4 regions of the Vibrio sp. Vb0937 genome follow, and region 1 is predicted to be linked to each of the others. Evidence: predicted binding sites of a transcription regulator. Region 1 holds the regulator's gene; each other region holds the start of a gene.

Evidence for each region. Region 1 encodes CRP, which controls carbon source genes, mostly activating them, when cyclic AMP is high. Its sites were predicted from a motif close to TGTGANNNNNNTCACA; they were not measured.
Region 2: the regulator CRP is predicted to act here: its motif matches at 910-925, upstream of R7P67_RS08910 (NupC/NupG family nucleoside CNT transporter).
Region 3: the regulator CRP is predicted to act here: its motif matches at 1,260-1,275, upstream of R7P67_RS17320 (CTP synthase).
Region 4: the regulator CRP is predicted to act here: its motif matches at 1,281-1,296, upstream of R7P67_RS20915 (NupC/NupG family nucleoside CNT transporter).

What each region holds. Positions count from the first base shown of each region.
Region 1 covers NZ_JAWOTK010000026.1:29,578-32,935, reverse strand. Annotated here, with positions in the region: gene R7P67_RS19870 (phosphoribulokinase) at 72-941, shown strand; gene crp (cAMP-activated global transcriptional regulator CRP) at 1,182-1,814, shown strand; gene R7P67_RS19860 (DUF1338 domain-containing protein) at 1,951-2,742, opposite strand; gene astD (succinylglutamate-semialdehyde dehydrogenase) at 2,991-3,358, opposite strand, start outside.
Region 2 covers NZ_JAWOTK010000004.1:131,813-135,170, forward strand. Annotated here, with positions in the region: gene R7P67_RS08900 (DUF5363 family protein) at 1-105, shown strand, start outside; gene R7P67_RS08905 (TatD family hydrolase) at 92-865, shown strand; gene R7P67_RS08910 (NupC/NupG family nucleoside CNT transporter) at 1,070-2,353, shown strand; gene R7P67_RS08915 (hypothetical protein) at 2,712-2,846, opposite strand; gene deoC (deoxyribose-phosphate aldolase) at 2,937-3,358, shown strand, end outside.
Region 3 covers NZ_JAWOTK010000016.1:61,484-64,841, forward strand. Annotated here, with positions in the region: gene relA (GTP diphosphokinase) at 1-125, shown strand, start outside; gene mazG (nucleoside triphosphate pyrophosphohydrolase) at 351-1,154, shown strand; gene R7P67_RS17320 (CTP synthase) at 1,360-3,000, shown strand; gene eno (phosphopyruvate hydratase) at 3,079-3,358, shown strand, end outside.
Region 4 covers NZ_JAWOTK010000032.1:1,616-4,973, forward strand. Annotated here, with positions in the region: gene R7P67_RS20900 (tryptophanase) at 1-2, shown strand, start outside; gene R7P67_RS20905 (DUF2913 family protein) at 81-692, opposite strand; tRNA gene R7P67_RS20910 (tRNA-Leu) at 725-808, opposite strand; gene R7P67_RS20915 (NupC/NupG family nucleoside CNT transporter) at 1,368-2,576, shown strand; gene R7P67_RS20920 (DUF3541 domain-containing protein) at 2,631-3,358, opposite strand, start outside.

The DNA of each region.
Region 1 (3,358 bases):
AGTGGGATATCGACCGTGCAGTAGTAACTCTACTGCACATTACAGGTAAGTAATTTTCGACAAGGTTTGTCATGTCAGCTAAACACCCAATTATTGCGGTTACTGGTTCGTCCGGTGCCGGCACGACCACTACATCTGAAGCCTTCCGTAAAATGTTCAATATGATGAACGTTAAACCCGCATGGGTTGAAGGCGATAGCTTCCATCGCTTTACTCGCCCAGAAATGGACATCGAAATCCGCAAAGCCCGCGAGCAAGGTCGACACATTAGCTACTTTGGCCCACAAGCTAATGACTTCCCGGGATTAGAAGAGTTTTTCCGTAAGTTCGGGCATGACGGCACTGGCAGCGTGCGCCGTTATCTGCACACGTTTGACGAAGCGGTTCCCTACAATCAAATGCCAGGCACGTTTACACCGTGGCAAGACTTACCCGAAAACAGCGACGTTCTGTTTTATGAAGGGTTACATGGTGGCGTGGTCGATGGCGATGTTAATGTTGCTCAACATGTGGATTTCTTAATTGGCATGGTGCCGATTGTGAACTTAGAGTGGATCCAAAAATTCGTACGTGACACTCGCGATCGCGGCCATTCGCGTGAAGCGGTAATGGACTCAATCGTGCGATCCATGGACGATTACCTCAACTATATCACTCCGCAGTTTTCTCGTACTCACATCAACTTCCAGCGCGTACCGACCGTTGATACTTCCAACCCACTTAATGCAAAAGGCATCCCTAGTTTGGATGAGAGTTTTGTGGTGATTCGCCTACGCGGTATCAAGAATGTCGACTTCCCATATCTGCTGGCCATGATTGATGGCTCATTCATGTCACGCCACAACACGATTGTCGTACCCGGCGGTAAGATGAGCTTTGCAATGGAGCTCATAGTTCGGCCTATCCTACAACAGCTCATCGAAACAGGGAAAATTGGCTAAAAACCTGCCAGCGAAGATGTTTACTTTTCATACCGTGATCATGTGCACAGTTTTGCTTACAAAATCTCAATCATGGCACGATTAAAATCAAGAAATCGTTTTCGAAAAAGGATACTATTTCTTACCGAAACACAAGAGAGCTTGCAGCATATAAAAAGTGCTCTTATTCTAGTAGGCCTAATTCAGGCTTAGCTAAAATATGGATAGCGCAAGCGTACCCTGCAGAGGAAGTGAGATATTATGGTTCTAGGTAAACCTCAAACCGACCCAACATTAGAGTGGTTTCTTTCACACTGTCATATTCATAAGTACCCTTCAAAGAGCACGCTAATTCACGCGGGCGAAAAGGCAGAAACTTTGTACTACATCGTTAAAGGTTCTGTTGCGGTTCTTATCAAAGACGAAGAAGGTAAGGAGATGATCCTTTCTTACCTAAACCAAGGAGACTTTATTGGTGAACTTGGTCTATTCGAGGAAGACCAAGAGCGCACAGCTTGGGTTCGTGCTAAATCTCCTTGTGAAGTTGCTGAAATTTCTTTCAAGAAGTTCCGTCAGCTTATCCAAGTAAACCCAGACATCCTAATGCGTCTTTCTGCGCAGATGGCTCGTCGTCTTCAAGTAACTAGCCAAAAAGTGGGTGACCTGGCGTTCCTAGACGTAACTGGTCGTATCGCTCAGACGCTTCTGAACCTTGCAAAACAACCAGACGCAATGACTCACCCAGACGGCATGCAAATCAAGATCACTCGTCAAGAAATCGGTCAAATTGTTGGCTGTTCTCGTGAGACAGTAGGTCGTATCTTGAAGATGCTAGAAGAGCAGAACCTAATCTCTGCTCACGGTAAAACCATCGTGGTTTACGGTACTCGTTAATCTCGAACTAGAGTGACACGAACAAAATTATAAAAGCCACCAATGGCAACATTGGTGGCTTTTTATTTACTCATGACCAAATGAGATAGGGTGCAGCGAACACTAATGAGTAAGCTTAACAGGTTAACCCTAAAACTTAGCCATTCGTACTTTCAAAGATTTTGTCAGCTGAAGCGGCCACGAAACCTGGGTACAAATCACCATTTTCCATCGGATAGCGCTTAGCAAATTCATAAAAACCGCCAGGGATAATTTCAGTGCCTTCGCTAAAACGAACCGCTACTTTATCTGCCATGGTCGATGACTGCTCTAGCAACACCTCAGGAGTGCCCTTCACTTCACCACCATTTTCATTAATGGTAAACCCAGCGGTACGCAGATGATCGTTTACCTGCTTCACTTCTTCATATTCATTGAGCTGGTTAACGCTCACCGTGAAGTGGTTTGCTCCGTAACCATGCGCCGCAAGCCAAGATGCGTACTCACTTTCTTTAGCCAACGTTTGGTAATCAGCAAAGCTTAAATCCCACAAGCGTCCACCATGTAAGAATGCGCTATCGTTCAGCTTGTCAGCATCGACTTGTGCCACCAAATTTTTCACAATCTCTTGTAGCTCAGACGAGCACTCTTCAACTTTTAGCTCACTAATAAAGACTTTAGGTTGCTTCGGATCTGGGTGCTCATAGTGCTTAGCAACCAGCTTTTTGCTTTCGAAAACGTAATCACCACACGCCTTGTAACCAATAGCTACAAATGGCTTAGCTAGAGTTTCAATACCAAGAGGCGCGATATTGAAGGTACGTAAAGCTATATGATCATTAATCAGAGGCTCATCTTCTTGAAGCAGCTGATGCACTTTAGCAGCCGAAGGGCAAAGACGTTGAATGTAATCTTGCCATAGCGATTCAAATAACACATCGGGCGTCATAACGACTCCTTGTTACGAGATGTAGAGTTTAAAGGTAAGCGGAAGTTGGCTGCTCGTTCACAACAAAAGTTGTCCAGAATAATGAACGAGCAACCATCAACCTGTGACGGTAAATGCCAGTCAGTCAACACGCTTTTCCGAGTCTTTGCTCACTTTTCGTGTTCTGCCAACGATCACTACAACCCATACCTAAATGATGCGCCGGCAAGGTGAGCCGCAATGCATAGTTGCGACTCTATTATTAAAACTTATAGCGCTACACCTGGACTCAATGTTGCAGGCAAGACAGTCTCTTGACCTTCCATTGATGCCATTGGGTACGCACAGTAATCTGCTGCGTAGTAAGCGCTTGGGCGCAAGTTACCCGACGCTCCCGGACCACCAAATGGCGCATCACCACTTGCACCAGTGAGCTGGCGGTTACGGTTCACGATACCTGCACGAATGTGGTCAACGAAGTATTCCCATTCTTGGTCGTCGGTTGAGACCAAACCAGCAGATAAGCCAAAGCGCGTATCGTTTGCTAGCGCCACGGCTTTGTCTAACCCTTCGTAACGCACCACTTGCAGAAGTGGGCCGAAGTATTCTTCATCTGGTAACTCAGCAATGTTCGTTA
Region 2 (3,358 bases), on a different contig from region 1:
CGAAAAGACCCTGCCCATCAAACTGAAGAGAAGAGTGAAGCCCAACCATCCTCTGATTTTCTGCCCGCAGATACAGATAAAAAGCGTCAAGATGAAGCTCTTTGATACGCACTGCCACTTTGATTTTGATGTGTTTCAAGATGACTTTGCGCATCAACTTGAGCTTGCTCAAACGCAAGGCGTCGCAAGAATTTTGATTCCTTCCGTCGGTCCGCAAAACTGGGCTCGTATTCAAACTTTGGCAGAGCAACATGCCAATTTGTATTATGCGCTCGGCTTTCATCCGTATTTTCTTGAAGATAACGTTGAGCAGCACCTTACAGAGCTAGAAGGCTATCTAAATCAAAAAGGGCCACAGTGCGTGGCAATAGGAGAGTGTGGTTTAGATTTTGCCATTGATGTTGATCCACAGTTGCAAGAAAAGATACTTGAAGTTCAATTTGAGCTGGCTAGACGCTTCGAACTCCCAGTTATTTTACATAGCCGAAAAGCGCACAATCGCCTCATTCAAATGGTGAAAGCGGCGAATCTTCCTAGAGGTGGTGTGCTACACGCTTTTTCTGGGAGTTATCAGCAAGCCATGGAGTGGGTCAAATTAGGTTTTTTTATCGGTGTAGGAGGAACGATTACCTACCCAAGAGCCAAGAAAACACGCGACGCAATTCAAAAATTACCACTCGAAAACCTAGTAATCGAAACAGACGCACCAGATATGCCTATACTTGGATATCAAGGGGAGTCAAATCACCCAGCCAAACTCATTCACGTCTTTAATGAGCTCGTAGAGTTGCATAACGGCCGAAAGCAATCGATTGCCTCTCAACTGTGGAAAAATAGCAATTTTGCTTTCTCGATATGTGAATAAAATCTAAAGATGTGGTTTGAAATCGAAAACGTTTTCCTGCTTATTGTGAATTAACTCACAAAGCTGGTTGAATCAATCATGAATCTTATAGGAAAGTGTGAGGCTGGCATTACTTTAATTGATTCTGCATGAGTATAATTGCCCCCGCTTTATAGCTCCATTTTGTAACACGCCAATAAATAACTTATAAGGAAGTCATAAACTATGAGCCTGTTTATGAGCCTAATCGGTATGGTAGTGCTTCTTGCGATTGCAGTGGCATTTTCTAACAACCGAAAAGCTATCAACTTTAGAACTGTGGGTGGCGCATTCGCTATCCAATTCGCATTAGGTGCATTTGTTCTGTATGTACCTTGGGGCCGTGATCTACTAAACGGTTTCTCTTCAGGTGTTTCTAACGTTATCAACTACGGTAACGATGGTTCATCATTCCTGTTCGGTGGTCTTGTTTCTGACAAGATGTTCGAAGTATTCGGCGGCGGCGGTTTCATCTTCGCATTCCGTGTTCTTCCTACACTGATCTTCTTCTCTGCACTGATTTCAGTTCTTTACTACATTGGCGTTATGCAATGGGTTATCAAGATTCTTGGTGGCGCACTACAAAAAGCGCTAGGCACTTCGCGTGCGGAATCAATGTCAGCTGCAGCTAACATCTTCGTAGGTCAAACTGAGGCACCTCTAGTTGTTCGTCCATTCGTTCCAAAAATGACTCAATCAGAGCTATTCGCGGTAATGTGTGGTGGTCTAGCTTCTGTTGCTGGTGGTGTACTAGCTGGTTACGCATCTATGGGTGTTCCACTAGAGTACCTAGTTGCGGCATCATTCATGGCAGCACCAGGTGGTCTACTGTTCGCTAAAATCCTTCACCCTGAGACTGACCAGCCTCACGAAAGTATCGAAGAAGCGATGGACGGCGGTGACGACAAACCAGTTAACGTAATCGACGCAGCTGCGGGCGGTGCGGCTTCTGGTCTACAACTTGCGCTTAACGTAGGTGCAATGCTAATCGCATTCGTTGGTCTAATCGCGCTAATCAACGGTATGCTAGGTGGCATCGGTGGTTGGTTCGGCATGCCAGAACTAACACTAGAGCTAATTCTAGGTTACGCGTTCTCTCCACTAGCATTCCTAATCGGTGTTCCATGGGCAGAAGCTGTAACAGCTGGTTCATTCATTGGTCAGAAAATCGTAGTGAACGAATTCGTTGCTTACTTGAACTTCACACCATACCTAGGTGAAAACGCTCAAGTAATCGCGGCAACTGGTGAAGTAATGTCTGAGAAGACAACAGCTATCATCTCATTCGCACTATGTGGTTTCGCGAACCTTTCTTCTATTGCGATTCTACTTGGTGGTCTAGGTAGCCTTGCACCAAACCGTCGTAGTGACATCGCTCGCATGGGTGTTAAAGCAGTTCTTGCAGGTACGTTGTCTAACCTTATGGCAGCGACAATTGCAGGCTTCTGCTTAAGCCTTGCAGCACTATAATTAGAATCGGTTCTTAATATATAGACGCCGTTTTACATCATGCCCTGTAGCAAGAGATTGCTGCGGGGCATTTTTCGTTTTTCGGGCTCCAAAATTTCATCGGGTGTTTGCCTTAGTCGAGGTATTACGCAGTCAATGGAATAGGGGCTAGGAAATTTTGAGATACAAACCGTTTGCGCTCCATTTGGTGCTACAGTTTTGCGGTGAAACTCTATAATGTATTAATCACAGGATAGTGGTTAAGCTTGATTCTTAATCACGTAATGAATATTACATAATCGATGGGCAAATGAATTGCCCTGCAATATCAGATCTAATAGGCGTTTTGCTTTGTGATGTGATATTAAAGACACCGCAATCATAGATTGTTGTGCCATAGGCCAAACTGGTACTGTGCGGTGACAAGGATAGCAATTGGCATATGATAAATTTTCGCTGTATATGCCGAGTCTTCAGGGAACCAAGTCCGTTCATTAATAGACTGTTTAGCCATTTACTCACATTGTCTCGACTTGTTGATTATAGTTAAAGACGTGATGTAAGGCTGAGTAGTGAATTTTTTGAATATTGATCGGAGATAGAAATGAGCGATTTAAAAGCAGCAGCGCTACGTGCACTTAAACTTATGGACCTAACTACGTTGAATGATGATGACACTGATGCAAAAGTGATCTCACTATGTCATGACGCGAAAACAGCAGTAGGCAACACAGCTGCAATTTGTATTTACCCTCGCTTTATTCCTATTGCTAAGAAGACACTTCGTGAGCAAGGTACGCCAGAGGTTCGTATTGCAACAGTAACGAACTTCCCACATGGTAACGACGACATTGAAATCGCAGTTGCTGAAACAAAAGCGGCGGTTGCTTACGGTGCAGACGAAGTTGACGTAGTTTTTCCTTACCGCGCGCTAATGGCGGGTGATGAGAAAGTAGGCTTCGAACTAGTTAAGCAATGTAAAGAAGCTTGTGGTGACATTCTTCTTAAAGTGATCATCGAAACAGG
Region 3 (3,358 bases), on a different contig from region 1:
ATTACAGACGTCAACTTGCCATCATGGACTTTGACCTAGAAGTCACCAATATTGAGGTGCTTTCTCGTGTTTCGAAGCGTGTTGAGCAGATTAAGGATGTGATGACGGTGAAACGCCTCGGCTAAAATTCTCGTCATACTTGAAGCTGATAGCGTTGTTGCCTGCGCTCACTCCGGAGTGCCGGCCCAGGCTCATCACATAGGCGAGCTATGCTCAGGAGTCGCGAAAACTTGTTGCCTTGTCAAAGTAACAATTACTTAGTGAAAGCTGCTGAGAAAATATAATGTAGAAGGTGAGTGGTTTTGGCCGCTCACCTTTTTCTTTAGTAGAAAGGTTTAAAGGAACAAAAAATGAGTCATCCAATTGAACAATTAGAACAAATCATGGCGAAGTTGCGTGACCCAGAAAACGGTTGCCCTTGGGACTTAAAACAAACCTTTGACACCATCGTTCCGCATACAATAGAAGAAACCTACGAGGTGGTGGACGCGATTCAAAATCGAGATTGGCCCAATCTAAAAGAAGAGCTAGGGGATTTGTTGTTTCAGGTGATTTTTTACAGCCAGCTAGCGAAAGAGCAAGAGCTGTTCGACTTTTCGGATGTCGTCGAAACCGTGAACGAAAAACTGACTCGTCGCCACCCGCATGTTTTTTCAGATGTTGAGTTTGAATCTGACGAGGAAATTAACGCGAACTGGGAAGCGGAAAAAGCAAAAGAAAAAGCCCTAGTAGGCAAAGCGGAAGAAAGTATCCTAGACTCAATACCAAACTCTTTACCGGCACTTTCTCGTGCTACAAAAATTCAGAAAAAATGTGCAAAATTTGGGTTTGATTGGGATTCACTTGGCCCGGTTGTCGATAAAGTACGAGAAGAAATTGACGAAGTCATGGAAGAGGCACTGCAAGTTCAGCCCGATGAAGAGAAAGTTGAGTTGGAGCTCGGTGATTTGCTATTTGCGACTGTCAATTTGGCTCGCCACCTTGATAAAAACCCAGAAGTCGCGCTAGGAAAAGCAAACGTAAAGTTTGCGCGACGTTTTAAACAAGTTGAAGGCAAGGTTCAGCAGTCAGGCAAAGTACTTACAGATTGTTCTTTATCAGAACTTGACCATTTTTGGGATGAAGTAAAACAAGAAGAATCGAGGCAGAGGTAAACTGGCAGAATACATAATATAAGGTCAACTTGTTTGGTTACACGAAAACGGACTTTGGTTTGTCTTTGCTCACTTTGATTTGAAGCAAAAAATAAAAAATTACGGTGTGATAGATTTCACGTTGTGGCGGTAAGGAGCTTCTGGTATATTTATCTCCCGTCCAGAAGCACTCCATTTCCCTCATTCAACCAATTTCAGGTTAAACATGACGACAAATTACATTTTTGTTACTGGCGGGGTTGTATCCTCTCTAGGTAAAGGTATTGCAGCAGCATCTCTTGCGGCTATTCTAGAAGCTCGTGGTCTTAAAGTGACTATGATGAAGCTTGACCCTTACATCAACGTTGACCCGGGCACAATGAGCCCTACTCAGCACGGTGAAGTGTTCGTTACAGAAGATGGCGCAGAGACTGACCTTGACCTTGGTCACTACGAGCGTTTCATCCGTACCAAGATGACCAAGCGTAACAACTTCACTGCAGGTCGTGTTTATGCCGACGTACTTCGTAAAGAACGTCGTGGTGACTACCTAGGCGCCACTATTCAAGTTATCCCTCATATCACTAACGCGATCAAAGATCGCGTTATTGCAGGTTCTGAAGGCCATGATGTGGCTATCGTTGAAGTTGGCGGTACTGTTGGTGATATCGAATCACTACCATTTATGGAAGCGATTCGTCAGCTAGCTGTTGAGCTAGGCCGTGAGCGCGCAATGTTCATGCACCTAACACTTGTTCCTTACCTAGCGGCAGCGGGCGAAGTGAAAACTAAGCCGACGCAACACTCTGTAAAAGAACTTCTATCTATCGGTATTCAGCCAGACATCCTAGTTTGCCGTAGCGATCGCGTTATTCCTGCGAATGAGCGTAAAAAAATCGCACTGTTCTGTAATGTTCCAGAAAAAGCAGTAATTTCAATGAAGGATGTAGACTCTATCTACAAGATCCCTCAGTTGATTAAATCTCAAGGGCTAGATGACCTTGTGTGTGCTCGCTTTGGTATTACTGCTCCTGAAGCAGACCTTTCTGAATGGGAACAGGTTATCTACGAAGAAGCAAATCCTACTGGTGAAGTAACCATCGGTATGGTTGGTAAATACATTGAATTACCAGATGCATACAAATCTGTGAACGAAGCGCTTAAACACGCTGGCTTGAAAAACCGTCTAAGCGTCACAATTAAGTATGTAGACTCACAAGATATCGAAACAAAAGGCGTTGAACTTCTAGAAGGTTTGGACGCAATCCTAGTACCAGGTGGCTTCGGCGATCGTGGTATTGAAGGCAAGATCCGTGCGGCTCAATATGCACGTGAGAATAACGTGCCTTACCTAGGTATTTGTTTGGGTATGCAAGTGGCACTAATCGAATACGCGCGTAACGTTGCGGGTATGGAAGGTGCACATTCAACAGAATTTAACAAAGAGACTAAGTACCCTGTGGTAGGTTTGATCACAGAGTGGGTAGACGAATCAGGTAGCGTAGAAGAGCGTACTGAAAAGTCTGACCTAGGCGGTACGATGCGTCTTGGTTCACAGCTGTGTCACCTAGAGAAAGGGACTAAAGCTCGTGAACTGTACGGTAGCGCGACGATCCATGAACGTCACCGTCACCGTTACGAAGTGAATAACGTGCTTCGTCCGCAAATCGAAAAAGCAGGCCTAAAAGTATCAGGTCTATCTGCGGACAAGAAGTTAGTGGAAATGATTGAGAACCCAGCTCACCCATGGTTTGTAGCGGCTCAGTTCCACCCAGAATTCACCTCGACTCCTCGCGATGGACATCCATTGTTTGCAGGTTTTGTTAAGGCTGCGGGCCAAAACGCACGCGGCGAATTCGAGAAGTAAAAGGATACGGGCGGCGGCGAAGGTTGTGCTGCTGCCCTTTAAGATTGACATTTATATTTGAAACGAGAGGAAACATTAATGTCTAAGATCGTTAAAGTTCTAGGTCGTGAAATCATCGACTCACGTGGTAACCCAACTGTAGAAGCTGAAGTACACCTAGAAGGCGGTTTCGTAGGTATGGCGGCAGCTCCATCTGGCGCATCTACTGGTTCTCGCGAAGCTCTTGAGCTACGTGACGGTGACAAAGCACGTTTCCTAGGTAAAGGTGTTCTTAAAGCAGTTGAAGCTGTAAACGGCCCAATCGCTGAAGCTCTAGTTGGCAAAGACGCTAAAGACCAAGCTGCAATCGACGCAGTAA
Region 4 (3,358 bases), on a different contig from region 1:
AACTCAAGTTTAAATCTAGATAAGCAAAAGGCCGCGAGTTTCACGGCCTTTTTCGATTCGTTTATTTCTTAGCGTTACAGTTACGCTAACTCTAATGTGATGCGAACGAACTGGTCGTCTTGATACTGCACTTCATAATTGAAGGTACCACTGGCGTAAATGCTGCCAAGGAAAAGTGAGCGTTGACTCATTGGTCCGCGGAACAGCATCGAAATAGGAGCGATTAGGGCGTTATTATCATCGAAGTGCTGATTTAAGTTCTCAGAAAGCACACACAGCAAACAGCCGTGTTGGTCGTGAGATAAGTCGACGTCTTCCGGTCGCGATAATAACACGGTAGTCCCCAGTTTCTTCTCAATCTCGTTGATCAGCAGCAAGTAGCTATCTAGATCGGGTTGAGGATTTCTGGGTTTGTCTGCACCGACGCAGCGCTCGAGTAATTCTTCCAGATTTCCGTTCTCACCTTTTGCCTGCTGAGTCAAAGATTTTAACGGCTTTTTAATCAGCTTATAGCGATTACTCTTCAGTTTTGGTTTCAGCCATTTCTGAAGTAAGTCATTACGTTCTTTAAGGGAGAGGCCATGCGAGGACGCGTGAATTTTAAAGTGCAGGTGTAATAAAGCGTGAACCGCAAGCTCACTCAGAAGTTGGTTAGCATCTGTAGACTGTCTTGCCTGCTTAGAACTTTGCATTACACTCGAACAAAATTAGGGAAGAAGGATAATGGTGCCGAGAGAGGGACTCGAACCCTCACACCAAAGGCACTAGCACCTCATGCTAGCGTGTCTACCAATTTCACCATCTCGGCATCATGATGCTCTGAATACTCAGAGGCCTCGAAAGAAGCAACGCGAATTATAACCAAAATCCACCTGTTGGCGAGAGCAAAATGACGAATTTTGGCTCTTTCGAGTTTGATTGCATATTTATTGGTCACTTTTATGTTTTTTACCATCAACGCCTATCCTTATGCCCTTACTTTTATTAATGGTATGACGACAAAAGAGTACTTTTGCCTAAATTTTGAACGCTTGAACGTTTGCGTAAATAAATGTGATGAATATCTCTTTTTGTTGGCTATACTTGCGTCCCGTTTAAGCGGGAATTAGGGTTTAGTTGTTCAGGACCCTTACCCATACAAGCCGTCACATGGAGCAGGCCAAGCAACATGCTCGCCAGCAGTGAATGACCCCACGGACCGGACCAGCTACGTTCAATTGCTTGTATAAGGTAAAAATAAGATGTCGAACTATTCGTTCTGTCTACATTCTGGATCTAAAAGTGAGTTATCACTCGCTGCGTTGTCCCTTTCTTCTGCCAATTCCTTTGGCTCTTTTTTCTTTTTCAACGTTTAGTAGGTCCAGCTCATGAGTGTTCTATTTAGTCTATTTGGTATTGTTGCACTGCTAGGTTGTGCTTTCCTACTTTCTGAGGGTCGTTCTTCCATTAATTGGAAAACTGTATCTCGCGCCTTGATGCTACAAATGGGGTTTGCTGCTTTGGTGCTCTATTTCCCGTTGGGTCAAGCGGCGCTGGCGAGTTTAAGTAATGGTGTCGCGGGGCTACTCAGCTTTGCTGATGAAGGGATTAAATTCCTCTTTGGTGACCTCGCTTCTTCTGGCTTTATCTTCGCTATCCGTGTCCTTCCTATCATCATCTTCTTCAGTGCTCTTATCTCCGCCCTTTACTATTTGGGCATTATGCAAAAAGTGATTCAATTTATTGGCGGCGCTATCCAGAAGTTCTTGGGTACGAGTAAAGCAGAGTCTTTGGTTGCAACAGGGAACATTTTCTTATCTCAAGGCGAGTCACCACTTCTTATTCGTCCATTTCTTTCTAACATGACTCGCTCTGAACTGTTTGCCGTGATGGCTGGTGGTATGGCTTCAGTGGCGGGCAGTGTGCTTGGTGGTTATGCTGGTTTGGGTGTCGACCTCAAATACTTGATCGCGGCAAGCTTTATGGCAGCACCAGGTAGTTTGATGATGGCAAAAATCATCGTTCCTGAGCGTCAAACGCCAAGCGATTACAACAATATTGAGCTAGATAAATCAGAAGAAAGTAACGTTATTGATGCGCTAGCAAGCGGTGCCATGGGCGGTATGAAAGTTGCCGTTGCTGTTGGTACCATGCTTATCGCTTTCGTGAGTGTTATCGCGATGGTGAACACGGGGCTAGAAAACTTGGGCGAGATACTTGGTTTCTCTGGCGTAACGCTACAAGCGATTTTTGGTTATTTGTTTGCACCTCTAGCGTGGTTGATTGGTGTGCCAAGCCACGAAATCCTAGCTGCGGGTTCATACATTGGTCAGAAAGTGGTGATGAATGAGTTTGTTGCGTTTATCGATTTTGTGCAGCACAAAGCGACACTGTCTGAGCATACTCAAATTATTATCACTTTTGCGTTGTGTGGTTTTGCGAACATTGGCTCAATTGCGATTCAGTTGGGTTCTATCGGCGTGATGGCACCTGAGCGCCGCAAAGATGTTGCAAGTCTAGGCCTAAAAGCGGTTGCTGCTGGTACACTCGCTAACCTGATGAGTGCGTGCTTAGCGGGCATTTTTATCTCTCTCTAATTTAGATTGAAGATACACACTAAAAACCCGCCTAAATGGCGGGTTTTGTTATTTCTAAGGCTTGGGCATTAAGCCGTAAGGTATCGATTTAAAAGCCTCTGGGTGCTCTTGATAAGTTGGCGCTTTATGTACCCCTTTCCAATCGAGCAGCATGATGGCTAGTACGTTACGGTGTTCGCCGTACTTGAGATCAAAGTTACCGTCGACCGACGGAATCATCCCTTTTTCTGCGTTGATTGCGTGACGAATGGCTTGGCGGGTTTTCTTTACGACCGGATCATGGTCCAAGCCTGCTAACAAAAACGAAATGCCGACTTCCGCAATCACGTCTTCTTTGGCGCGCAGTAGGATAGTGTCGATATTGTTGCGAAAGTAATCATAAATCCATTGGTGTTTCTTCTCGCTTACTCGCTCCTGATAATACTGTGAATCGGCAAAGATGATGTGCGTCATACCATAAAGTTTGTTCCAATACTGCTGAGCTGAAAGCATCTTATCTTTATCGTCGGGGTAGGTGTCACGGAAGGTTTGAGTGAATTCCTCGACCACATCTTGCTCTCCTAACTGACGAAGCCAGTAGACTTGGTTTGCAAGCTGAGCTGCCCATGCTTCTATCATCTCTTTGTCCGTAACGTAACGCGAGAAATCGTAGCGCCTAATAATTTTTCTCAGCGTTTTGTCTTGTTTATGCTTTAGGCCATATTCGTTTGCTCTTGCCATTGCGCCAAGCAAATCCACACCAAGATAAAGGTACTCAGGATGGTGTTTAGTCACGGTATAGC